One region of the Mesorhizobium sp. LjRoot246 genome, then DNA from elsewhere that is predicted to be linked to it. Evidence: predicted binding sites of a transcription regulator. Region 1 holds the regulator's gene; each other region holds the start of a gene.
What was found. The regulator PhoB, encoded in region 1, activates phosphate uptake and scavenging genes when phosphate is short. The targets are predictions, from matches to a motif close to TGTCATNNANCTGTCAT.
Positions count from the first base shown of each region.

Region 2: the regulator PhoB is predicted to act here: its motif matches at 1,058-1,074, upstream of ACSQ3L_RS18830 (PhoX family protein).
Region 3: the regulator PhoB is predicted to act here: its motif matches at 1,074-1,090, upstream of ACSQ3L_RS16080 (esterase-like activity of phytase family protein).

Region 1 covers NZ_CAXUSN020000001.1:1,535,702-1,537,967, forward strand. Annotated here, with positions in the region: gene pstB (phosphate ABC transporter ATP-binding protein PstB) at 1-347, shown strand, start outside; gene phoU (phosphate signaling complex protein PhoU) at 374-1,081, shown strand; gene phoB (phosphate regulon transcriptional regulator PhoB) at 1,098-1,787, shown strand; gene ACSQ3L_RS07330 (ROK family protein) at 1,789-2,266, opposite strand, start outside.
Region 2 covers NZ_CAXUSN020000001.1:3,898,336-3,900,601, reverse strand. Annotated here, with positions in the region: gene urtA (urea ABC transporter substrate-binding protein) at 1-295, opposite strand, end outside; gene ACSQ3L_RS18835 (hypothetical protein) at 607-1,020, shown strand; gene ACSQ3L_RS18830 (PhoX family protein) at 1,130-2,266, shown strand, end outside.
Region 3 covers NZ_CAXUSN020000001.1:3,330,515-3,332,780, reverse strand. Annotated here, with positions in the region: gene ACSQ3L_RS16090 (trimethylamine methyltransferase family protein) at 1-768, opposite strand, end outside; partial or broken gene ACSQ3L_RS16085 (glycine cleavage T C-terminal barrel domain-containing protein) at 781-972, opposite strand; gene ACSQ3L_RS16080 (esterase-like activity of phytase family protein) at 1,205-2,266, shown strand, end outside.

The DNA.
Region 1 (2,266 bases):
TCAAGGACCGCCTGCAGGAACCTGGCACCGGCCTTTCCGGTGGCCAGCAGCAGCGTCTTTGCATTGCGCGCGCCATCGCCGTGTCGCCCGAGGTGATCCTCATGGACGAACCGTGTTCGGCGCTCGACCCGATCGCCACCGCTCGCGTCGAGGAACTGATCGACGAACTGCGTCAGAACTACACGATCGTCATCGTCACCCACTCGATGCAGCAGGCGGCGCGCGTGTCGCAGCGCACCGCGATGTTCCATCTCGGCTATCTGGTTGAGGAGGGAGCCACCGACAAGATGTTCACCACCCCCGACGACAAACGCACCCAGGACTATATCACCGGCCGGTTCGGCTAAGTTCAGGCATACGAGGGACGAAGATCATGGGTGAACATACCGTCGCATCTTTCGATGAGGATCTGGAGCAGATCAGCCGCCTGATCCGCGACATGGGCGATCTCGCCCGCTTGATGGTCAGTGGCTCGACCAAGGCATTGCTCAATTCGGACAATGCGCTTGCACAGCGCGTCGTCTCCGACGACGCCATCATGGACGCGCGCCAGCGTGAGCTCGACGACCGGGCCATCACGCTGATCGCCAAGCGCCAGCCGATGGCCAACGACCTGCGTGCGGTGGTCGGTTCGATCCGCATGGCCGGCGATCTCGAACGCATTGGCGACCTTGCCAAGAACATCGCCAAGCGCGTCGGCACCGTCGGGCTGAGCGTCACGCCGCGCGACCTGTCGCATTCGATCGACGGGATGGCGCAGCTGGTGTTGATCCAGGTGCAGGGCGTGATCGAGGAATATGCGGCGCGCGACGCCGAGGCCTTGGCCAAACTGCGCGCCGACGACGAGCGCATCGACGTGAAATACACCTCCGTGTTTCGCGAGCTGCTGACCTATATGATGGAAGACCCGCGCAACATCACGGCCTGCACGCATCTGTTGTTCTGCGCCAAGAACCTCGAGCGCATCGGCGACCATGTGACCAACATCGCCGAAAATGCCTATTATGTTTTGACCGGCACGCAACTGCCCGCCAATCGTCCGAAGCAGGACGAGACGGCAATGTCCGCGCCAGCGGCATGACAGGGGTAACCAGCCGATGATCGCGCCACGCATCATGGTGGTGGAGGATGAGGAGCCGCTAGGCGTGCTGCTCCGCTACAATCTGGAGTCCGAGGGTTACCAGGTCGAGGTGGTGACGCGCGGCGACGAGGCCGAGATCCGGCTGCAGGAGAACGTTCCCGACCTTCTGGTGCTCGACTGGATGGTGCCGGCGGTTTCCGGCATCGAACTCTGCCGGCGCCTGCGAATGCGTCCAGAGACCGAGCGGCTGCCGATCATCATGCTGACCGCGCGCGGCGAGGAAAGCGATCGCGTGCGCGGCCTGTCGACCGGCGCCGACGACTATCTGGTCAAGCCGTTCTCGACCCCGGAGTTCATGGCCCGCGTCAAGGCGCTGCTGCGCCGCGCCAAACCGGAAGTGCTGTCCAGCGTGCTCAAGGTCGGCGACATCGTGCTCGACCGCGAGTCGCACCGGGTCTATCGCAAGAAGAGCGAGATCCGCCTCGGGCCGACCGAATTCCGCCTGCTCGAATTCATGATGCGTCATCCCGGCCGCGTGTTCTCGCGCAGCCAGCTGCTCGACAATGTCTGGGGCGAGACGATCTACATCGACGAGCGCACGGTCGACGTGCATGTCGGCCGGCTGCGCAAGGCGGTCAACAACGGCCGCATGCCCGACGTCATCCGCACGATCCGAGGCGCGGGCTACGCCATCAGGGAGGACTAACTCAAGCGACGTTCTTACCGACGAGGCCCGCTCTCGCCTGCGCGCCGGGCGCGAAAATCTCCTGATCGACGAAGGTCAGCGCCCGCATCGCGCAGCCTTCGCGGATCAGCGGCAGTTCGTTGGGCTCGGTGTCGAAGGAAATCGATTTCGAGTGCTGGCCGCCGGCGGTCTGGGCGATGGCCTCGCGCAGCGCCGGCTCGATCAGGTCGAAAGCGGCGGCACTGGCGCCGACCATGGCAACGGGTGCCGGGTCGATCAGCGCAAACAGGCTGCCGAGGCCGTAGCCGAGCGCTTCGCCGGCTTTGCGGTAGGCTTCCCGCTCCGGTCCATCCCTTTCGCGGGCCGCGGTCGCCAGGGCGCGCATGTCGGCATCGCTGACATCGGCAACGGGTTCTGCGTCCTCACCCAGTTGCCTTGCGTTGCGCCAGATGGCGTAGTTGCCGGCATAGGCCTCGACGCAGCCGCGCCGTCCGCAGCGA
Region 2 (2,266 bases), 2.4 Mb from region 1:
TGGAGATCAGTTCGCGCGCCTTTTCGGCGAATAGCGGCCAGTTGGAAGCAGGATCGACGACCACCGCCTCGAGCTTCTTGCCGAGCAGGCCGCCCTTGGCGTTCTGCTCATCGATGAGCATCAGCATAGCGTCCTTCAGTGTCGTCTCCGAAATCGCCATGGTCCCCGACAGCGAATGGAGAATGCCAACTTTGATCGTGTCGTCGGCAGCCCTGGCGGGTGCCGAGGTCAACAGGCCGGCGGCAACCACGCTCGCCGAGAACATTTTTGTTATTTTCGAGAAATTGCCCCTCATATTACACACTCCCAAGCTGGTTGATTGCACCGCAACACTACAATGCAACCCCCATGCCAATCGCTTTGGCGGAGCCGAAGGGACACGAATAATTTAGAGATATCAGCGCCTTGGAATATGGAGCTTACAAAACAAAGAGAGCCGGCCTGAAACCGATTGAGAGAAATTTGCGCAGCGTAGGGCACTATTGCCTAATTTTCGCTCATTTTTGGCCGGTGCCTAGATTTTGATCTCAACAAGCGTGCCGCGGGCACCGATGTTGCGGCACGGTGCAGAAATAGGGCAAGCTCGCTCCATAAACGGGCGACGTCATGGTTTCAGGCATTTCACGCATTTTCATCGGCATTCTGCTTCTGGCGGCGGCAACCGGGGCCGCGCGAGCCGACTTCAGCGACGGTAAGATGCCAGACGGAAGCTATCACTGCGAGGTCTACCTGCTCGGTATGTTCCTCAGCCTCGGCGACATCACCATCAAGGGGAATGTCTACAGCGGCCCGGTCTACACCGGCATCGGCACCGCACGGCAGGGCTACAACTATCAGATGGATGCCAACGGCGTGATCTCGTGGCTGGGGCCATTGGGCGGCTATACCGCCGGCGGCAATTCGCTGTCGCTGACCCAGGCAACACTGGACAGTGGGACCGCGCCCTCCTTCGACATCGTCATGAAGCAGCCAGATGGCGCCTTCACCGCCTCGACCTGCACCAAGGGAAGCAGCCAGTAGGTCCATTCCCTGGGCAATCGCCGCCGCCTCAGCCTCATGTCATCTGGATGTTGCCGAAACTGGATAGGCAGCGGTGCGCCGTCACCATCCACCCTGAGAGGCAGACACCATGGCCAACGCACCGTCTTCATCCTCCCCTGTCATTCGCGACGTCATCGCCGAGCGCGTCTCGCGCCGGGCTCTCCTGAAAGGCAGCCTTGCATCCGGCGCGCTGATTGCCGGCGGCAGCTTTGTCGGCTCGTTGTTTGCCGGCGAAACACATGCCGCGGCAGCGCTTTCCACACTCGGTTTTCCCGAACTGAAGCGCGTCTACGACAAGACCCATGCGGCCGCCGAGGGGTACGAGACCACGATCGTGGCGCGCTGGGGCGACCCGCTTGTCGCCGGGCTGCCGGATTTCGATGGCAACAAGGTCGCCGCCGAAGAGCAGGAAAAGCGCTTTGGTTACAATTGCGACTACATCGCCTTCCTGCCGCTGCCGAAAGGCACCGTGAATTCCGACCACGGCCTGCTTTGCGTCAACAACGAGTACATTTCGCCCAACGTCATGTTTCCCGGCATGACCGAGGATGACGCCGGCAAGACGATGAGCAAGGAACAGGTCGACCTCGGCATGGCCGCCATGGGCCATTCGATCGTCGAGGTGCAGTTGAAGGACGGCAAGTGGGGCATCGTCGAAGACAGCCCGCTCAACCGCCGCATCACGGCAAACACCGAGATGACCGTTTCCGGCCCCGTTGCCGGCCATCCACTGATGAAAACATCTGCCGACGCGACCGGCACGAAGGTGCTCGGCACCAGCTACAATTGCAGCGGCGGCTTCACTCCCTGGGGCACCGTGCTGACGTGTGAGGAAGGCGTTTCCGACCTGTTCGGCGGCGACCCGAAGAAGGCGCCGACATCAGACATTCTCGACCGCTACGGCTTTGACGGTTCCGACATCTACGGCCGCGGCCGCTTCCATGATCGCTTCAATCTCGACAAGGAGCCGAATGAGGCCAACCGGTTCGATTGGGTGGTCGAGATCGACCCCTATGATCCGGCCTCGAAGCCGGTCAAGCGCACCGCCCTTGGCCGCATGTCGCACGAAGCATCCACGGTCGTCCTCAACAAGGACGGCCGCGTCGTCGTCTACATGGGCGACGACGACTATTTCGAATACATGTACCGCTTCGTCTCGAACAAGGCCTACGATCCGGCCAAACCGGCCTCCGGCAACAGCCTGCTGGATGACGGCGTGCTTTCG
Region 3 (2,266 bases), 1.8 Mb from region 1:
AGCGAAATCGATGATGCCTTGCGCCATCGGAATGTCGAGCTGGCGCGGCGAGTTCGTGTTGATGACGGTGTAGCAATGCGCGCCCGCCCGAAATTCGTCCTCCGACAGGCCGCGCGCCAGCCGCAGCATCTCGAATCCGTCCTCGACCTGTGGCGTGCCGCGCGCGAAAATGAACGGGAGCTTGTCGGACAGCGTCAGCTGCGCACGATTGACGGCATAATGGCGAAAGCGGTTGTCGACATCCTGCGGCTCGATGCAGGGTCCCAGCATGTGCAGCACGTCGAAATGCTGCACCAGCCGCATCAGATCCTCGAAATCGGCGAGCGTGCCCGGCCGCCGGCCGCGTTCGAGGTCGGTGACGTTCGGCGCTCCGCTCCCGGCCAGGAACGCCATCGAGCCGAGTTCGAGCGTCAGATCGCGGGCGCGGGAACCGGCATGGACATGGATCGACTTCGGCGCCGAGGCCAGTGCCGCCGTCACCATATCGCGACCGATGCGCACCATGTTGGTGTCCGGATCGATCAGCGCGCCGCCGCTGGCGAAATGCTCGCGCGCTTGCGGCAGCAGCACCTTGATACCGAGCTCTTCCAGCACCCGCAGCGCCGTGTCGTGGATCGCGGCCACCTGATCGTCGGAAAAGATCGGCTGCGGCAGGAAGGGGTTCTTCAGCGAATGGTAGTTGGGGCGGCGGCTGCTTTCGCTGCCGGCCTCGCCCGTGCGTCCACGCCGGCGCTCGCGCCTGACATCACGTGCCGCGTCATCGACCATTGGAAATCCTCCTCATTGCCGCATCGCCTTGCCCTCGGGATCGTATGGCGAGGCCGCGATGACACGCGCCGTCCGCTCGACGCCGACAATGTGCACCGAAAGCGCTGTCCCCTCCTCGGCAAAATCGTCGTCCACCAACGCCAGCGCGACGCTCTTGCCGATCATGTAGCTAAATCCGCCCGACGTGACGAAGCCGATGCGCCGGACCGTATATGTACTAGACATAAGTGTCCATAGCATCAATTTTGAGCCAGGCGGAAGTTTTTATCGTCGCGCGAAGGAGACGGCGGGCATGCACAGCGCGCTGTCACGCAAGCATCATGTTCGCGCCGTAGACCGCGTTTCGGGGAGGCGCTCGCGGCATCGTCGATGTTGCACCTCTTTCAGATTTTCGTCCTGCGGCCGCTCCGCACATCTGTCACAAAGAGGATTGTCCATGAAACATCTGCACCGAACCGCGCCGCTCGGCGTCGCGCTGGCATTGTTCACCGCCCTGACGCCGGCGCTCGCCGACAGGACCAGCTTCGTCAACAAGGGGCTGGTCGGAGTCGGTCGCATTCCGGCCGCCCAGCGCGACAAGTTCGGCGAGACGTTCGGCTCGGGCTCCGGCATGGCGATCGACACATCAGGCTGGACGCGTGACGCCTCCGGCTACAAGGGCTCGCTCTGGCTGCTGCCGGACCGCGGCTACAACGTCGCCGGCACCACCGACTACCGGCCGCGCCTCAACACGATCGGCATCGAGTTTGCTCCGGTAGCACCGGGTGCGGCACCCGCTGCCGGCCAGGAGCAGACTGAAGTCAAGGCAACGCTCGCCGGCACCATGCTTCTCACCGACGACAAGGGCGCTGATGCCACTGGCCTCGATCCGCTCAACGGCGTGCGCGCGGCAAGCGGCGACATGCCGATCCTGCCGCAAGCCGACAACGGCAAGCTGGCGCTCGACAACGAGGCGATCGTGCGGCTGCCCGACGGTTCGATGTTCATCTCCGACGAATACGGCCCGAACATCTACCGGTTCTCGGCCGACGGACATCTGATGTCGGCGACGCAGCCGCCGGCGGCACTCGTGCCGATGCGCCACGGCGCGCCGAACTTCGCCTCGGATAATCCGGGTCCCGGTGCCGCCGAGCCCGATCCAAAGGATCCCGACACCGGCCGCCAGAACAACCAGGGCCTCGAAGGCATGGCGATGACGCCCGATGGCAAGTTCCTGATCGCCGTGCTGCAGTCGGCGCCTCGCCAAGATGGCGGCGATTCGCCCGCGACGCGCCAGAACACGCGTGCGCTGGTCTACGACGCATCCGACCTCGCGCATCTCAAGCTGGCGCACGAATATGTCGTGCCGCTGCCAGTGTTCAAGGATGCCAAGGGCAAGACCAAGGTCGCCGCGCAAAGCGAGATCGTGGCGCTGTCGGATCAGACCTTCCTGATGCTGGCGCGCGACAGCGGCAACGGCCAGGGCGTGAAGGGTGACACCTCGCTGGTGCGACAGATC